3 regions of the Streptomyces sp. NBC_01334 genome follow, and region 2 is predicted to be linked to each of the others. Evidence: riboswitches for the same ligand, from Rfam matches in the RefSeq annotation. Region 2 holds a riboswitch; each other region holds the start of a gene.
What was found. Region 2 has a riboswitch for cyclic di-AMP ahead of OG736_RS18715 (transglycosylase family protein). Riboswitches for the same ligand answer to the same signal wherever they lie in the genome.
Positions count from the first base shown of each region.

Region 1: linked by a shared signal. The riboswitch ahead of OG736_RS07945 (C40 family peptidase) and the one ahead of OG736_RS18715 (transglycosylase family protein) in region 2 are both predicted to bind cyclic di-AMP.
Region 3: linked by a shared signal. The riboswitch ahead of OG736_RS25845 (transglycosylase SLT domain-containing protein) and the one ahead of OG736_RS18715 (transglycosylase family protein) in region 2 are both predicted to bind cyclic di-AMP.

Region 1 covers NZ_CP130718.1:1,759,286-1,764,984, forward strand. Annotated here, with positions in the region: gene OG736_RS07940 (hypothetical protein) at 1-229, shown strand, start outside; cyclic di-AMP (ydaO/yuaA leader) riboswitch at 613-783, shown strand; gene OG736_RS07945 (C40 family peptidase) at 787-1,260, shown strand; gene OG736_RS07950 (ATP-binding protein) at 1,318-1,800, opposite strand; gene OG736_RS07955 (helix-turn-helix domain-containing protein) at 2,014-2,874, shown strand; gene OG736_RS07960 (DUF397 domain-containing protein) at 2,884-3,135, shown strand; gene OG736_RS07965 (8-amino-7-oxononanoate synthase) at 3,182-4,309, opposite strand; gene bioB (biotin synthase BioB) at 4,457-5,686, shown strand; gene OG736_RS07975 (adenosylmethionine--8-amino-7-oxononanoate transaminase) at 5,679-5,699, shown strand, end outside.
Region 2 covers NZ_CP130718.1:4,203,905-4,209,603, forward strand. Annotated here, with positions in the region: gene eno (phosphopyruvate hydratase) at 1-675, opposite strand, end outside; gene OG736_RS18715 (transglycosylase family protein) at 1,069-1,785, opposite strand; cyclic di-AMP (ydaO/yuaA leader) riboswitch at 1,789-1,975, opposite strand; gene OG736_RS18720 (transglycosylase family protein) at 2,181-3,185, opposite strand; gene OG736_RS18725 (cytochrome P450 family protein) at 3,392-4,687, opposite strand; gene OG736_RS18730 (tetratricopeptide repeat protein) at 4,684-5,699, opposite strand, start outside.
Region 3 covers NZ_CP130718.1:5,747,981-5,753,679, reverse strand. Annotated here, with positions in the region: gene OG736_RS25850 (polyprenyl synthetase family protein) at 1-296, opposite strand, end outside; cyclic di-AMP (ydaO/yuaA leader) riboswitch at 944-1,166, shown strand; gene OG736_RS25845 (transglycosylase SLT domain-containing protein) at 1,170-1,643, shown strand; gene OG736_RS25840 (HAD family hydrolase) at 1,728-2,552, opposite strand; gene OG736_RS25835 (GNAT family N-acetyltransferase) at 2,844-3,908, shown strand; gene OG736_RS25830 (glycosyltransferase family 2 protein) at 3,967-5,460, shown strand; gene OG736_RS25825 (polysaccharide deacetylase family protein) at 5,574-5,699, shown strand, end outside.

The sequences.
Region 1 (5,699 bases), 2.4 Mb from region 2:
CGACCTGCTCGGGCGGATCAACCCCGCCCACCACGGCGACACCTACCGCGGACTGCGCGCCGCCCAGGCGCTGGTGACCAAGGCGACCGCGCTGCGCGACGCGCTGACGCTCATGCACCAGCGGGGCGAGAACGAGCTGCACGCGCCGACGCTCGCGCGGGCGCTGCGCGTCCTCGACGGGGAGCGCCGTACTGCGCGCGTCACGCTGCCTCCGCTCTCCGACAGTTGACCCGACGGATCCACCTCCGGTCCGGACCGCTCACGCCCAGGACGTGACGACCGGACCGGAGTTGAAACGGCCCAGAAGAGGTACCCCCGTTCAGCGGAGCGTCTACTGCTCCCCCGACCCCTCCGCGGTTGCGCAAAAGGGCGCTCTTCGGGCGGAATAGCGGGCTCCACCGCTGGTGGGAGCCCCTGAGGCGCCTTGACACCTGATCGCCCATCAGGGTGTCCACCCGAACGGGTGAGTGGTGAGTAACCCCACAAATCCCCGGTTCCGTTGGGATTTTCGGACATCGGTGAGCCAAGATCCCTGACTGACGACAAGCCCCCGCCACAAGCGGCGGGGCGGTCCGGGCGGACGCCGAGTCCTGCCGCCGCCCGGATGACCGGTCGACAGGAGTGCATCGGCAGGAGTGGAGGACCCAAGCACGACGGGTCGCCGGAACGGTCACGCCATGACCGGGCCGAGCAGCCCTTGGGGTGAAGCCGCAGCAGCGGCCGGGCAACTTCGCCAGCCCGAATCCGACAGGTCATCCTTCACAGGCGGCTGACGAAGGGTTGCGCATGACTGCGCTCAATCGTGTCCCGTCGCTCATGGCCCGGGCCGGTACGGCCTCGGCTTTCGCCATCGCCGCCGTGGGCGGCTCGGTCGTGGTCCCGGGGCTCGCCCCCGACGCCGCGGCCGCCACACCGGCGACGAAGGCGCTCCAGATCGCGGCCTCCAAGAAGGGTGCCCCGTACAAGTACGGGGCCACCGGGCCGAAGAGGTTCGACTGCTCCGGGCTCACGCTGTACTCGTTCAAGAAGGCGGGCAAGAGCCTGCCCCGGACGGCGTCCCAGCAGTACAACAAGACGAAGCACATCAAGGCGTCGAGCCGCAAGGCAGGCGACCTCGTGTTCTTCCACTCGGGCTCGAACGTCTACCACGTCGGGATCTACGCGGGTAAGGGCAAGATCTGGCACTCGCCGAAGACCGGCGACGTGGTGAAGCTCCAGAAGATCTGGACCAAGAGCGTCTGGTACGGCCGGGTCCGCTAGGGCCTGCCAGGGTCACGGGCTGGTTTCCCGGGGCGGTGGGGGCGTCCTGACGCGCCTTCATCGCCCCGGGAGCTCACCCTCCGCCGGGGCCGCCAGGGCACCGGCCACCGGCTCCGCCGCCGGGACGGCCCACGGGAGCTCGACGGTGACCGTCTTGCCGCCCTCCCGGGTGGGCCGCACTCTCAGCCTGCCGCCGCACTCCGCGGTCAGCCATCGAATGATCACCATCCCTCGGCCGTTGTCCTGCTGGACGGCGGCCGGCAGTCGTTTGGGGAAGCGCGGGTGGCTGTCGGTGACCCCGACGCGCAGGTGTTCGTCACGGTCGAGGACCAGGTCCACCGTGAAAGTGGGTGACTGGCCGAAGGTGTGCTGTACGGCGTTGGTGGCGAGTTCCGAGACGATCAGCCGGATGGCGTCGGCCATCTCCGCGTCCGCCGGCAGACCCCATTCCCCGAGGGCGCCGGCCACGAATACGCGAGCCGCGTAGACCGAGGCGGGATCGCTCGGCAGAGTGACGGATGCTTCCAGGTGATCTGCCATGGCGACGTCGACCCTTTCCCACGGGACCGGGAGCCCGACACGGCGCGGATGGTTCGAGTACGGTCCCGGACTGGTGCTTCTTCGCCAGACTGCCATTACCGCGCCGGTCACGGGTGGGATCCACCAGGATATGCATATATCTGTCGCCCGATGCGGTGAACTCTGCGACGGCAGAGCGTATTTGGTCGGCCCGGTAGGAGTAAGGAGGAGCCCATGCAGCACGGCCCCGCGGTGCGCCGCCGGAAGCTGGGCGTCGAACTGCGCAATCTGCGCGCCCAGGCGGGCCTCACCAGTGGTGAGGCGGCCCGGCTCGTGGGCTGGCACCAGTCCAAGGTGAGCCGCATCGAGACCGGTATCAGTGGATCGAAACCGGCCGATGTGCGGTTACTTCTCGACGCCTATGGTGTCGCGGATCCGCAACTGCGGGAGCTGATGCTGGCGTTGGCGGGCGACGACGGCAGTGGCGGCCGGGACCACTGGTGGCACGCGTACCGCGGGGTGCTGCCGCCCACCTACCGGGACTTCATCAGTCTGGAGTCGCAGGCGAGCGCGATGCGCACCCTGGAGACGACGGTGGTACCGGGGCTGCTGCAGACGCCCGAGTACGCGCGCGCGGTGACCAGGGCATCCGTGGAGGGCGGCGACGAGGACCAGCTCGACACCCTGGTGGAGGTCCGGCTGGCCCGCCAGGACGTGCTGCGCGCGCAGCCACCGCTGGAACTGAACGCGGTATTGGACGAGGCGGTGCTGCGACGGGAGGTGGGCGGGCCCGAGGTGATGGCACGACAGCTCGGTCGGCTCGTGGAAGCCGCCCGATTGCCCCAAGTTCGGCTTCAGGTGCTGCCGTTCGCCGCCGGAGCGCATATCGGGGTAACTGGCCCTTTCGTTATCTTCTCATTTTCGCGCACTTCTGATCTGGACGTGGTTGTTCTCGACCACTTGACGAGTAGCCTCTATCTCGAACGGAAAGAAGACCTCCAGGCCTACACCGAGGCCTTCAACGCCCTTCGGGCGCACGCCCTTTCGCCCGGGGACTCATCGGATTACATCGCCGCGATAGCCGACGGCGCGTAAGGAGGCACCATGTCCGCACCACCGCGGAACGTACCTTCCAGTACCGATCCCGACCGTCTCCCTGAGGTGCGGTGGCTGCGCAGCAGCTACAGCACGGGAGCGAACAACTGTGTGGAGACGGCCCGGCCGGCCTCCGGCCCCTGGGCCGGTCTGCTCGCCGTACGCGACTCCAAGGACCCGGCCGGACCCGCCCTGCTCTTCTCCCCCGAGAGCTGGTCGGGCTTCACGGCCGGGTTCTCGGGGGTCTCACGGGTCCGCTGACCGCACCGCAGCAGTCAGAGGCGGTCCACGGCCGTGTCACGCCGACTCATGGTCGTGTTTCGCCGATCACCCGTACAGCGCGTTCCAGCTCGGCCCCGGAGAGGTCCGCACGCGCGGTCAGCCTGAGGCGTGAGATGCCGTCGGGCACGGAGGGAGGACGGAAGCAGCCCACGGCCAGGCCTGCCGACCGGCAGTCCGCCGCCCAGCGCACGGCCCCCTCCGGGGACGGCGCACGCACGGAGACGACCGCGGCGTCCGGACGCACCGCTGCCAGGCCCGCGGCCGTCAGGCGTGCGTGCAGCTCGCCCGCCACCGCACGCGCGCGTGCCGCGCGCTGCGGCTCCCGGCGCAGCAGCCTGAGGGCGGCCAGCGCCGCCCCCGCCGCCGCCGGGGCCAGGCCCGTGTCGAAGATGAAGGTCCGGGCCGCGTTCACGAGATGCTCGATCACCCGCGCGGGACCCAGCACGGCGCCGCCCTGGCTGCCCAGCGACTTGGACAGCGTGACCGTGACGACGACGTCGTCGGCGCCCGCCAGACCGGACGCGTACGGAGCACCCTGCCCGCCGTCCCCCAGCACACCGAGCCCGTGGGCGTCGTCGACGACCAGTCCGGCGCCGTACTCCCGGCAGGCGGCCGCCAGGGCGGCCAGCGGGGCGGCGTCGCCGTCGACCGAGAAGACCGTGTCGGAGACGGCCACGGCCGGGCCGTCGTGTGTGCCGAGCGCCTTGCGCACCGCGTCCGGGTCGGCGTGCCCGACGACGTGGGTGGTACCGCGGGCCAGCCGGCAGCCGTCGATCAGCGAGGCGTGGTTGCCCGCGTCGGAGACGATCAGCGACCCGTGCGGGGCCAGCGCGGTGACCGCCGCGAGGTTGGCCGCGTATCCGGAGGAGAAGACGAGGGCCGCCTCGAAGCCGCAGTGCTCGGCAAGCTCCCGCTCCAGTTCGCCGTGCAGCTCGGTGGTGCCCGTGACGAGCCGGGAGCCGGTGGCGCCGCCGCCCCAGGTCCTGGCGGCCGCCGCGGCCCCCTCCGTGACCTCGGGGTGGCGGGCGAGGCCCAGGTAGTCGTTGCTCGCCAGGTCGAGGAGCGGCGAGTCTGCCGGGCGGGGCCGCAGTGTCCGCACGAGTCCGGCCCGGCGCCGCAGCTCCGCCTGCTCGTCGATCCAGCCGAACGCCATGGGTCCTCCGGGCTTTTGTAGGTAGCGGACAGACACTAGCGGCCCGACCGCCCACCCACGGTGTGGCAATACCCACACGTCGAACCCGGTGTGTTGTGCGATCCCTACCTTGGCCCGGAGCGGGTGCGTAGGACAGGATCGGCTCTCATGGACCTGCTGAACACGCTGGTGGACAAGGGGCTTCGGCGCGAGCTGCCGACCCGCGAGGAAGCGTTGGCCGTGCTGGCCACTTCCGACGACGACGTGCTGGACGTGGTGGCCGCGGCCGGCCGGGTGCGCCGGCAGTGGTTCGGGCGACGGGTGAAACTCAACTACCTCGTCAACCTCAAGTCGGGGCTGTGCCCCGAGGACTGCTCCTACTGCTCGCAGCGGCTCGGCTCCACGGCCGGGATCCTGAAGTACACCTGGCTCAAGCCGGAAGAGGCCTCGCAGGCGGCTGCGGCCGGTCTGGCGGGCGGGGCCAAGCGGGTCTGCCTGGTGGCGTCCGGGCGTGGTCCGACGGACCGTGACGTCGACCGGGTCGCCGGCACCATCAAGGCGATCAAGGACCAGAACGAGGGCGTCGAGGTCTGCGCCTGTCTCGGCCTGCTCTCCGACGGCCAGGCCGAACGGCTGCGCGAGGCGGGCGCCGACGCCTACAACCACAACCTGAACACGTCCGAGGGCACGTACGGGGAGATCACGACCACGCACACGTACGCCGACCGGGTGGACACGGTGCAGAAGGCGCACGCGGCGGGTCTGTCGGCGTGCTCGGGCCTGATCGCCGGCATGGGCGAGTCCGACGAGGACCTGGTGGACGTCGTCTTCTCGCTGCGCGAGCTGGACCCGGACTCCGTTCCGGTGAACTTCCTCATCCCGGTCGAGGGCACCCCGCTCGCCAAGGAGTGGAACCTGACCCCGCAGCGCTGTCTGCGCATCCTGGCGATGGTGCGGTTCGTCTGCCCGGACGTCGAGGTGCGCATCGCGGGCGGCCGCGAGGTCCATCTGCGCACGATGCAGCCGCTCGCCCTGCACCTGGCCAACTCGATCTTCCTGGGCGACTACCTCACGACCGAGGGCCAGGCCGGCAAGGCCGACCTGGAGATGATCGCGGACGCCGGGTTCGAGGTGGAGGGCGCGGAACAGGTCACCCTGCCCGAGCACCGGGCGACGGCGGCCGGGGGCTGCGGGTCCCACGAGGGCGCCGGCTGCGGCTCGCACGAGAGCTCCGGGTGCGGCTCGCACGAGGACGCCGGCTGCGGCTCCCACGCGGGCGGCGGTGTGTGCGGCTCCGCCCCGGCGTCGGCCCCGGCCGCGGCGGTCGGCGAGGCCCGTACGGACCTGGTCTCCGTACGCCGGCGTGGCGCCGGTACCGATCTCGCGCCCAATGCCTGAGCTGCCCCGGCTC
Region 2 (5,699 bases):
GATGATGAGGTCGAGCGCGGCGCGGTTGGACTCCAGGTTCGGGGCGAAGCCGCCCTCGTCGCCGAGGCCGGTGGACAGGCCCTTGGTCTTCAGCACCTTCTTGAGGGTGTGGTAGACCTCGGCACCCCAGCGCAGGGCCTCGGAGAAGGACTCCGCGCCGATCGGGGCGATCATGAACTCCTGGATGTCCACGTTGGAGTCGGCGTGCGAGCCGCCGTTCAGGATGTTCATCATCGGCACCGGCAGCAGGTGCGCGTTGGGGCCGCCCAGGTAGCGGAACAGCGGCAGGTCGCTGGCCTCGGAGGCGGCGTGCGCGACGGCGAGCGAGACGCCGAGGATGGCGTTGGCGCCGAGCGAGCCCTTGTTGTCGGTGGCGTCCAGGTCGAACATGGCCTGGTCGATCAGGCGCTGCTCGGTGGCGTCGTAGCCGACGAGCTCCGGGCCGATCTGCTCGATGACGGCGAGGACGGCCTTCTCGACACCCTTGCCGAGGTAGCGGTTGGGGTCACCGTCGCGGAGCTCGATGGCCTCGAAGGCACCGGTGGAGGCGCCGGACGGAACGGCGGCACGACCCGTGCTGCCGTCGTCGAGGCCGACCTCGACCTCGACCGTGGGGTTGCCTCGGGAGTCCAGGATTTCCCGGGCTACGACGACGTCGATGGACGGCACGAGCATCTCCTTCTTGGGATGTGACGCTGGTTGTGCGGGGCCCAGGGGTCTTGACGAGCCCTTGCTGAGCCTTGCGACTAGAGCCTAACCGCCCCGGGACCGTCGGCAGCCGACCGACCGTCCCGTGGACAGACAGACGGTACCTATTGTTTCCGCCCGGAACAAAGGGGGTGGCCGAGAAAAGCCGACAGGAAGTGACGAACGGGCAAAGAGAAACCCCGCTCCGGTGCGTACGGGGGAACACGCACCGGAGCGGGGAGCCCGTGGGGACGGGGGGTGACCCTCACGAGGTCTTCAGTGTGCCGACCTCGGATATGAGGGCGCTGTGGCTTCTCTGGGGGCCAGGTGTCACTTCACGCGAAGCGACGCCCTGGGCGCAGGGTCATTTCAGGCGCAGTGTCACTTCAGGTGCAGCTGCTGGCCCGGGTAGATCAGGTCGGCGTCGACGACGATGTCCTTGTTCAGCTCGAACAGCTTCGCCCAGCCGCCCTTGACCTTGTGCTTCTCGGCGATGGTGCTGAGGGTGTCGCCCTTGACGACCTTGTACTCGCCGTCACCCTTCTTGACCTTCTTGCCGGTCGGGGTGGTGACCGTCTTGGAGGCGGCCGGGCGGTCGGTCGAGCGGGAGGCGCTCTGCTCCTCGGTCGAGCGGCTGCCGGTGCTGCCGCTGCTCGACGAGCCGGCGGAGCCGGAGGAGCTGGACGAGCCGGAGCTCGAGGAGTCGGCGCTCGAGCCGTTGTAGGCGGCGCCGGACAGGCCGGTGCCGCAGACCGGCCAGGCACCCTTGCCCTGACCGGCGAGGACCTTCTCGCCGATGGCTATCTGCTGGGACTTGGAGGCCTGGTCGGCGGTGGAGGCGTAGGCGGTGCCGCCGTACGCGGCCCAGGTGGACGCCGAGAACTGGAGACCGCCGTAGTAGCCGTTGCCGGTGTTGATGGACCAGTTGCCACCGGCCTCGCACTGGGCGACCGCGTCCCACTCGGAGGCGGTGGCGGCGGAGGCGTTGCCGGCCGCCATCAGCGGAGCGGCGATGGCGACGCCGGTGACGCCGGCGAGCGTGGCGACGCGGGTCGCCTTGGAGGGACGGCGGTGCTTGCCCTTACCGGAAAACAGCATGGTGGATCCCCTCACCGACGCCTGCGAGGTGAGCTGTCGGGTTCGGGCCGTGTGAGTTGCCCGGCCACTTCCTCGCCCGTCGGAGCGCTGCTCCGTGGGAGGTGTGGCTTCACCCCGAGCCGTTCCGGTCAACCGACCGGCGCGGCACTTACCTTGGGTCCCCCGCTCCTGCCTACGGCGCTTGACGCGACGACTGTTCCCGGGTCGTCGCTGGCAGGATTCGGCGTTGCGACGGCCGGGGCTCGGGTTGCCGAGCGGCCTCGACCGTAGACACGCGATCGGCGGAATTTCAAAGACGATCAGGGCTTCTGAGACTCATCCCACACTTTCACCAAAACGGACATTCGGCGCGAAGTGTGACGCGAACTCCCGCTGCTTTTCTTGGGCTTTGCGCCCTATTCCACCCCTGTGTCGAGAGTCTGACCGGCGGCGATGTTGCTCGGGTCGACGCCGATGAGGTCCCTGTTCTCGTCGTAGAGGGCACGCCATCCACCGTCGAGACCAAGGGAGTCGGCGATGGACGCGAGAGAGTCGCCCTCCTGGACGACATAGGTGGCCGCTGCATGCCGGCCCGCGGAGGCGGCGGCGGTGCCGTCCACGCCGGCGTCGGTCGCGCTCTTGGTCGCGGCCTCGTCGGCGGTGGCGCCGCGGTGCTTGCCCGAGCCGAGGGAGCCGGTGTCGACGAGGCTCCAAGAACCTTCGTCCTGGACGTATTTGTCCGAGTCGTCCGCACCCGGGGTCGCCGTGGGCGAGCCGTCGCCCGTCGAGCCGTCGCTCCGGCCGCCGGACGTGCCGGATTCGCCCGTGGCGGCGGAAGAGGACGAAGGGGAGTAAGCGGACGCCGAAGGCGAACCGGCGGAATCAGCGGACGAGTCGGACGATCCGGTCGAGGAGTCGTCGTCGGCCGTGGAGCCCGAGGATCCGGACAACCCCCTGGACAGGTCGGACAATCCGGAAGACCCAGATGAGTCGGACGAGTCGGACGAGTCGTCCGCCACGCCGGTGTCCACGTTCAGCGCGCCGTTCTCCTGGGTGAGCCCGGAGGTCAGCCCGCAGGTGCCCCACGCGCCGATCCCCTCGGCCGCGAGCACCTTCTGCGCGACGGCGATCTGCTGGCTGCGACTGGCCTGGTCGGGGCTGGTCGCGTAGTCGAGGCCGCCGTGCGCCTCCCAGTCCTTCTGGGTGAGGCTCAGGCCGCCGTACTCGCCGCCCCCCTCGTCGGCGCTCCACGAGCCGCCGGTCTCGCACTGCGCCACCTTGTCCCACACCGTGCCGTCCGCAGCGCTCGCGCCGGAGGCGGCGAGCAGCGGGATGGCGATGGCGGAGCCCGTCACTCCGGCCGCGACAAGGAGTGCCGGGGCCTGGCGGGGGCGACGGTGACGACCGTTCCCGGAGAGCATGCGAGGGGCCTTTCTCTGGACAGCACTGACCGGCGCGGCGGGTGGAACCGATGTCGTCGCGCTGACGAGAGAACGTATCGGCAGACGATCACTTGTCACAAGTTAATGCCGCGCAGATCACGTGAAGATCACAGACTTGAGTGTTGGTCACCTTCACTCCGCCGAGCGGTCACACTCCGGCTGACATCCGGTCAGGTATGGATCACTTATGAACCGGAATGCACCGGAGTGAACTCGACCGGCAAAGTCCGCAGTCCGCGCATGATGAGCCCGCCGCGCCACCTCAACTCGGTTGGATCCACGGCCGGTCGGAGATCGGGCAGCCGGGTGAGCAGGGTGGCCAGGGCGGTCTGCCCCTCCAGCCGGGCCAGCGGGGCTCCCAGGCAGTAGTGGATGCCGTGGCCGTAGCCGAGGTGCTGGTTGTCACGGCGGGACAGGTCGAGGGTGTCGGGGTCCGAGAAGCGCGCCGGGTCACGGTCGGCGGCTGCCAGCACCACGAGCACGGGATCGCCCGGCGCGATGTCCTGGCCGCCGATGCTCAGCGGCTCGGTCGCGAACCGCCAGGTGGCGAGTTCCACGGGGCCGTCGTAGCGCAGGAGTTCCTCGACGCCCGTTTCGAGGAGGCCGCGGTCGCCGTCGTCCTCGGTGAGGGACCGCTGGAGGCGTGCGCGCTGCTCGGGGTGGGTGAGGAGGGCGTAGGTGCCGTTGCCGATGAGATTGACGGTCGTCTCGAAGCCCGCGAACAGCAGGATGAAGGCCATGGCGGCGGCCTCGTTCTCGGTGAGGTGCTCGCCGTGGTCCGAGGCGCGGATCAGACCCGAGAGGAGGTCCTCGCCGGGAGCCGGGTCGGCGGGAAGCTCCGCGCGCTTGCGGTGGATGAGCTCCAACAGATAGCCGCGCATCTTCTTCACCGACCGCGCGACACCGCCCCGCGGACCCCCGCCGTGCCGGATCATCATCCCCGCCCAGTCGCGGAAGTCGTCCTGGTCCTCACGCGGGACGCCCAGGAGGTCGCAGATCGCGTAGATGGGGAGAGGGAAGGCGAAGTCGTGGATGAGGTCGGCCTTCCCCTCGGCGGCGAACCGGTCGATGAGCTGATCCGTCAACTCCTGGACCCGGGGTGCGAACTCGGCGACCCGGCGCGGGGTGAAGGCCTTGCTGACGAGCCGTCGCAGCCGGGTGTGGTCCGGCGGGTCGATGTTGAGCAGATGCGTCATCAGCTCGGCCTTGCGCTCACCGGGGATGCCGGTCCTGCCCTTGGCGTGCGCCGGTTCGTCGTGGTGCGCCGGGTTCTTGGAGAGCCGCTGGTCGGCGAGGGCCTGTTTCGCGTCGGCGTACCGGGTGACCAGCCAGGCCTCGACACCGCTGGGAAGAACGGTGCGGTGCACGGGCGCGTGCTCGCGCAGCCAGGCGTAGGCGGGGTAGGGGTCGGTCGCGAACTCCCAGGTGAAGAGTTCGGGAGCGGTGCGGTCCGGGTTGTCTGTGTCGGGCTGCTCGGTCACTCCCTGACCGTAGCGGTGTCCTCGCTGCGCTCCGCGAGGGCCTTCCGCGCGGCGGGGTGCCCCATGTCGGCGGCCTTGCGGTACCAGAGGGTGGCTTCGGCCGGGTTGTCCTGCTTCTCGAGGAGCAGGGCGAGCCGGTAGGCGGCGTAGGCGTCGCCCCGGGCGTGACCCTGCTCGTACCCCTGGCGGGCCTCTTCCGGGAGCCCCATCTTCTCCGCCACGACGGCCTGGTGCGTGGCGTCCAGCCTGCCGTCGCCTGCGAAGTAGCCCGCGGCGTCGTCCAGGCTCTGCCGCGGCTTGCGGATGTCGGCCAGCAACTCTGCGGCCCCCTCGTCGCCGTCGGCGGCGGCGCGGGCCAGCAGTACCTCGGCGGCCTCTTCCTCGTGACTCAGCAGGAAGGACACGGCCGCGCTGCGCGCCACCGGGGTGTATCCCTGCATCTCGGCACCTATGTAGTGGTCCATCGCCTCGCTGAGGTCGCCGCGCCCCAGCAGCAGGTCACCCAGCCGGTGCGTCGCCGCCATGTCGGCGTCGGCCACCGCCTTGCGCAGCCACTGCTCGGCCAGCGCCAGGTGCGCCTCCCCGACCAGCCGCGCCTGTGGACCATCGGGCTTCGCCTCGGCCGCCACCCGCAGATAAGGCAGCGCCTCCTCCGCCTCCCCCTGCCCGAGGAGCCGCTCGCCCACCTGCCCCGCCAGCTCCTTCTTCCCCGCGTCCACGGCCTTGCGCAGCCAGTCCAGCGCCGTCGCCTCGTTCTCGGAGAGCAGGCTCAACATGTGCATCGCCCCGGCGTCACCGTCCCGCGCCCTGGCCGAGAAGAGGATGTCGGCGGTCGCACGGACGTTCAGGTGCACCCCGGCGTCGTATTTCGTCCCCTCCAGCGCACAGCGCCAGACGGCTTCCGGGACCGCCCTCGCGGCCTCCTGCTCCATGTCGGCCACCAGCGAGCCGTACGGCCGCCAGGTCTCCTCGCTCTCCCCCACCCGGAGCGGCGCTCCCGGTACCAGCATCC
Region 3 (5,699 bases), 1.5 Mb from region 2:
TCGTCCATCACGTCGTCGTGGTACAGCGTGGCCAGGTGGGTCAGCTCCACCACGACGGCCGAGGGCACCACGCCCGGCGCGTACGGGTCACCGAACTGCGACGCGAGCACCACGAGCAGCGGCCGGAACCGCTTCCCTCCCGCGCGCACGAGATGCTGGGCGGCCTCCGTGATGAACGGGACCGCACTCTTGGTGGCCTCGAGCAAGCCTTCCTCGACAGCCGCCAATCCGGCCTGGACATCGGCTTCCAGAGCCTGGTCCCGCACGCTCAGCCCGAACGGCCCGACGACGGTCACGAGGGGTCTCCTGTCTGCTGGTGTCTACTGGCGATTACGCGGTTTGTCGATAGGTCTCTGCCATCACTCAAGTCAGCGTATCCGGTCACGTTTCGATCACCGATAGCCCCCACGTCCCGCGGGCTCGAATGGACTCGCCCGGGAGGCCCCCGCAGGCCAGGCGGCATCGGATCACGCCCGATATGGTTTCGATCAGCTCATATGAGCGGACATGAAGAGAGTTTCCGGGAACCGGAGATTCATGTCCCGGACCGGGACTCCCGTCGGCCCGGCGGGCCCGCCGGACCCCTCTTCACGTGACGACGATCACGCATTCTCTTCCCTCTCCCCCCGCGACGCGTCGGGCGCGAAGGAAGGCAATTCCCCTCCGCTCCCCTACGCCACCCATTGCCGATGCTTTAACAATGAGTTGGGCCTAATGCCCGATTCGCCACTCTTGTGAACGCTGGTGAGTTGGCTCACTCCCCACGGAGATCCGGTCCGGGTTCACCGTTCACCGATTCCCCGCACCCCTCAAGCAAGTTGAAGGTTTGCACCCACAAAGGATCAAGCACCCCATAGGTCACAGACCAAGGTCAATAGGGGTGATCTGTGAATCCGGTACTTGTTTCGGACATGTGCTCTCGCATACGTTCCCGGCCTGTCGGGCGGAACGCCGAATCCTGCCGCCGCCCGAACACCCATCGATAACGCTCGGCAGGAGCGGGGGAACCAGGTAAGTCGCCGGAACGGCATTAAGGACGTCTTGGATATGCAAGACGTTTCGGACATGTCGTACGGCTTGGGGTAAAGCCGCGACCGTCAGGGCGCGACCGGGCAGCTCCCGCCCGAACCCGACAGCTCACCTCGCAGGCGCCGGAGAGGAAATTCGACATGCCCGCTGCCGCTCAGCCGCGCCGCAACCGTTTCATCCGCACGCTCGCCGTCGCCGCCACCGGCGCGGCCGTGCTCGCTCTCCCCGTCCTCGGGGCGACCACCGCCTCCGCGGCGACCCCGGCCGTCTCCACGGCCACCAGCCTCGGCTACGCCAACAACCTCGACGGCTGGATCCGCGCCTCCCTCCAGGTCATGGGGCAGCACGGCATCCCGGGGACGTACAACGGCATCTACCGCAACGTCATCCGCGAGTCCTCCGGCAACCCCAACGCCATCAACCTCTGGGACTCCAACGCGGCCGCGGGCATCCCGTCCAAGGGACTGCTCCAGGTCATCGACCCGACGTTCCGCGCCTACCACGTGAACGGCACGTCGTGGGACTCGTACGACCCGGTCGCGAACATCACCGCCGCCTGCAACTACGCGGCCGCGCGCTACGGCTCGATCGACAACGTGTTCGGCGCGTACTGACCGTCCCGCCGGCCGGTCACCGGTGTCGGCCGCCGATGTCGGCCACCGGTGGCCGGTAGCCGGTAGCCGGTAGCCGGTAGCCGGTTACGGAAACAGACGTTCGAGGACGACGGCCACGCCGTCGTCCTCGTTCGACGTCGTCACCTCGTCGGCGACCGCCTTGAGCTCCGGATGCGCGTTGGCCATGGCGACGCCCCGGGCCGCCCAGTCGAACATCGGGATGTCGTTGGGCATGTCCCCGAAGGCGACGGTGTCCTCGGGCCGCAGCCCCAGGTGTTCGGCGGCCAGGGCCAGGCCCGTCGCCTTGGTGACCCCGCAGGGCTGGAGTTCGACGGTGCCCGGCCCCGACATGGTGACCGTGGCCAGCGAGCCGACCACCGAGCGGGCCGTCGACGCCAACTCGTCGTCGGACAGCGTGGGATGGCGCAGCAGTACCTTGCTGATCGGCTCGCACCACAGGTCGTCGCGCCGACCGACGCGCAGGGCGGGCAGCGTCGGGTGCGGCATCCGGTAGCCCGGCTCGATGAGCGTCAGCCCGTCGACACCGTCCTGGTCGACGGCCGCGTACAGCTGCCCGACCTCCGCCTCGATCTTGCCGAGCGCGGTCTCGGCCAGCTCCCGGTCCAGGGTGACCGACCACAGCAGACGGTCCGCGCCGGCGTCGTACAACTGCGCGCCCTGCCCGCACACCGCGAGCCCCCTGCTGTGCAGCCGGTCGAGCAGCGGGCGCACCCGGGGCGCGGGCCGTCCCGTCACCACCAGGTGGCGTGCGCCGGCGGCCGCCACCCGCGCGAGCGCGTCGAGCGACCGGTCGGAGAAGGTGTCGTCGCCGCGGAGCAGCGTCCCGTCCAGGTCGGTGGCGATGAGGGAGTACGCGGTGCGCGCGGCATATGCGGTGGGTGCGGCCATGATCAGAGAATACGGATCCCAGGCCCCACGGGTTCGACGCGAACCGGCCGACGTCCAAGTCCTGTCCGGTTCTGCCAACTCCCCTTGTACGCCTGGCTCAAGCCTGGCTGCCGACCGACTCAATGAAACGGCTTTCTGGCACATCGCCGGGTAGCGGACGGTTAAAGGCCTCTGCACCGATTGGCAACAACATAAGACGCTACCTACCGCGATGCCCAGGTGGACCGGTACCGTCCAGGTGTCCAGGGGGGACTTGATCGGGGGGTCAGGTTGAGCAGTGGGCGCATTCGTGTGCTGAGGCCGCAGGACCTCGGCGAGGGGGAGAGGGAGCGGTGGCGCGCGCTGCGTGCCGCGTCGACGCTGCCGCGAAACCCCTTCATGGAACCGGAGTTCACCGACGCCGTGGGCCTGGTACGGCCACGCTCGCGGGTGGCGGTGGTGTATGAGGGGCGTGAGCCGGTCGGCTTCCTGCCCCACGAGCGGGGCCGGCTCGGACAGGGCCAGGCCCTCGCGTACGGCGTCTCGGACGCGCAGGGCGCGGTGCTGGCCCCGGGTCTCGGGCTGAACGCCGACGAACTGATGCGGGCGTGCGGCCTGTCGAGCTTCGGCTTCGACAACCTGGAGGCGGAGCAAGGGCTGTTCGTCCCGCATGCGGCCGAGGAGTACGCCTCCTATGTCATCGACGTCGAAAAGGGTTACGAGACCTATGAGTCCGTGCTGCGCGCCCAGTCGCCGAAGTTCCTGAAGACGACGCTGGCCAAGGAGCGCAGGCTCGGCCGCCAGGTCGGGGAGGTGCGGTTCGTGTTCGACGAGCGCGATCCGGCCGCGTTGCGCACGCTCATGGCGTGGAAGTCCGCGCAGTACCGCAGGACCGGCCGCCGGGACCGGTTCGCACAGCAGTGGATCACCCGGCTCGTGGACGTGCTCTCCGAGACCCGCGCGCCGGAGTGCTCCGGCACGCTCTCCGTCCTCTACGCCGGCGACCAGCCGATCGCCGCGCACTTCGGACTGCGTTCGTCGACCGTCCTGGCCTGTTGGTTCCCCGCGTACGAACCGGAGTTGGCGAAGTTCTCGCCGGGCCTGGTGCTGCATCTGCGGATGGCCGAGTCGGCCGCCGTCGAGGGCATCGGGCTGCTCGACCTGGGGCGGGGCGCGGCCGAGTACAAGGACTCGCTGAAGACCGGGGAGCTTCCCGTGTACGAGGGAGCGTGGTCGCGTCCGGGGGTGGGCGCCGCGCTCTACTGGCTCAGCCGTGAGCCGTCCCGCCGGGCGCATCACTTCGTGCGCGGCCGGCCGAGGCTCGCCGCGGCGGCCGCACGGACATTGAAGGGCGCGGGCCGACTGCGCCGACCGTGACGGGCGGCACCGGCCGACCGGTGTGACGGGTGTGACGGGCGTGAGACAAGGGGGGTTCATGTACCGCGCTGCACGTGCACAGCAGGAGATACAGAGGTTCCTGGACATCGAGCCGGTGCAGGTCGCCGAGCTGGAACTGGACGACGGGGGTGCCCTCAGACCGGGACCGGGAAGTCCGCCCGTCACGCACGGTGAGGTGTTCGTGCTGGTCAGAAGGGGCGGGCGGCCGATCGGAACGCTGCTCGGGTCGGTACCGGAGGGAGCGGACCCGAAGACCGTCCTCATGGACCTGGCCACGCGCGAGCAGGCCCCCGGGCCGCCTTCGGCGGGACCCGCGGAAGGGGCCGCCCCGGTCACCACGGCCCAGGCCGTCGTGGCCCGGTCCGTCATGGCCTCGGCCGAGACCGCTCCGGCCGCCGCCGTCCCGACCGCCATGGCCCCGACCGCCACACCCTCGGCCTCCGCCGTCCCGGCGGTCACGGCCCCGACCGACACCACCGCCCCGGCCGCCGTCGTCCCGACCGCCACAGCCCAGGCCTCCACCGCCCCGGCCGCCGCCGTCCCGTTCACCACCGTCGTCGTCGCCACCCGTGAGCGCGCCGAGAAGCTCGCGTACGCCCTCGACTCGCTGCTCGCCCAGGATCATCCGGACTTCGAGATCGTCGTCGTCGACAACGCGCCCGTGACGGACGCGACCCGGGACCTGGTCGAACGCAAGTACGCCGAACGCGTGCGGTACGTCACCGAACCGGCGCCCGGTCTCGCCGTCGCGCACAACAAAGGCGTCGAGACCGCCCACGGCGAGGTGATCGCGTTCACCGACGACGACGTCGTGGCGGACCCGCGCTGGCTCACGGAACTCACCGCGCCCTTCACCGCCGACCCGGGCCTCGGCTGCGCCACCGGCCTGATCCTGCCGGCCCGGCTGCGGACCCCCGCCCAGGTCCTCCTGGAGAGCCACGGCGGCTTCGCCAAGGGCTTCACGGCCCGCACGTACGACCCACAGGACCCGCCCGCCGACGAGCCGCTGTTCCCCTTCACCGCGGGCCGCTTCGGCTCCGGCGCCAACATGGCCTTCCGTACGGAGGTGCTGCGGGCGGCCGGCGGCTTCGACCCGGCGACCGGAGCGGGGACGCTCGCGCGGGGCGGCGACGACCTCTACGGGTTCGTCCGGGTTCTCGCCGGGGGCCATCGGCTCCACTACACCCCGCTGGCCCTGGTCTGGCACCACCACCGGGAGACCTGGCGGGACCTGGAGACCCAGGCGTACGGCTACGGCGCCGGCCTCACCGCCTACCTCACGGCGATCCTCGTCAACCGGCCCGGCCTGCTGCCCGCGTTCCTGGCCCGGCTGCCCCGGGGGCTCGCCCACGCGCGGACGCTGACGGCGAGCCGGGAGGCTGAACCCGCGGCGGACGGCGCGCCCGGCGGTCACGACGCCCGGACCCACGCCTGGCCCGCCCGGCTCTCCCGGCTCCAGCGGCGCGGCATGCTCTACGGGCCGGTGGGCTATCTGCGGGCCCGGCGCGCGCTGCGAGGTGCTGCGCGATGACGGCGTCCGCACACAGAGCCGGCGAAAACCGCGACGGCAACAGCGGCGGCAACGGCAGCAACGGCAGCAACGGCAGCAACGGCAGCATCCCGGTGTTTCTGTATCACGCCGTGATGGAGGAACCGCCCGGCTGGATCGCCGAGTTCACCGTCAGCCCCAAGCAGTTCGGCGAACACCTGGACGCCGTCGTGGACAGCGGCCGTACGCCCGTCACGATCAGCGCGCTCGCCGACCACCTC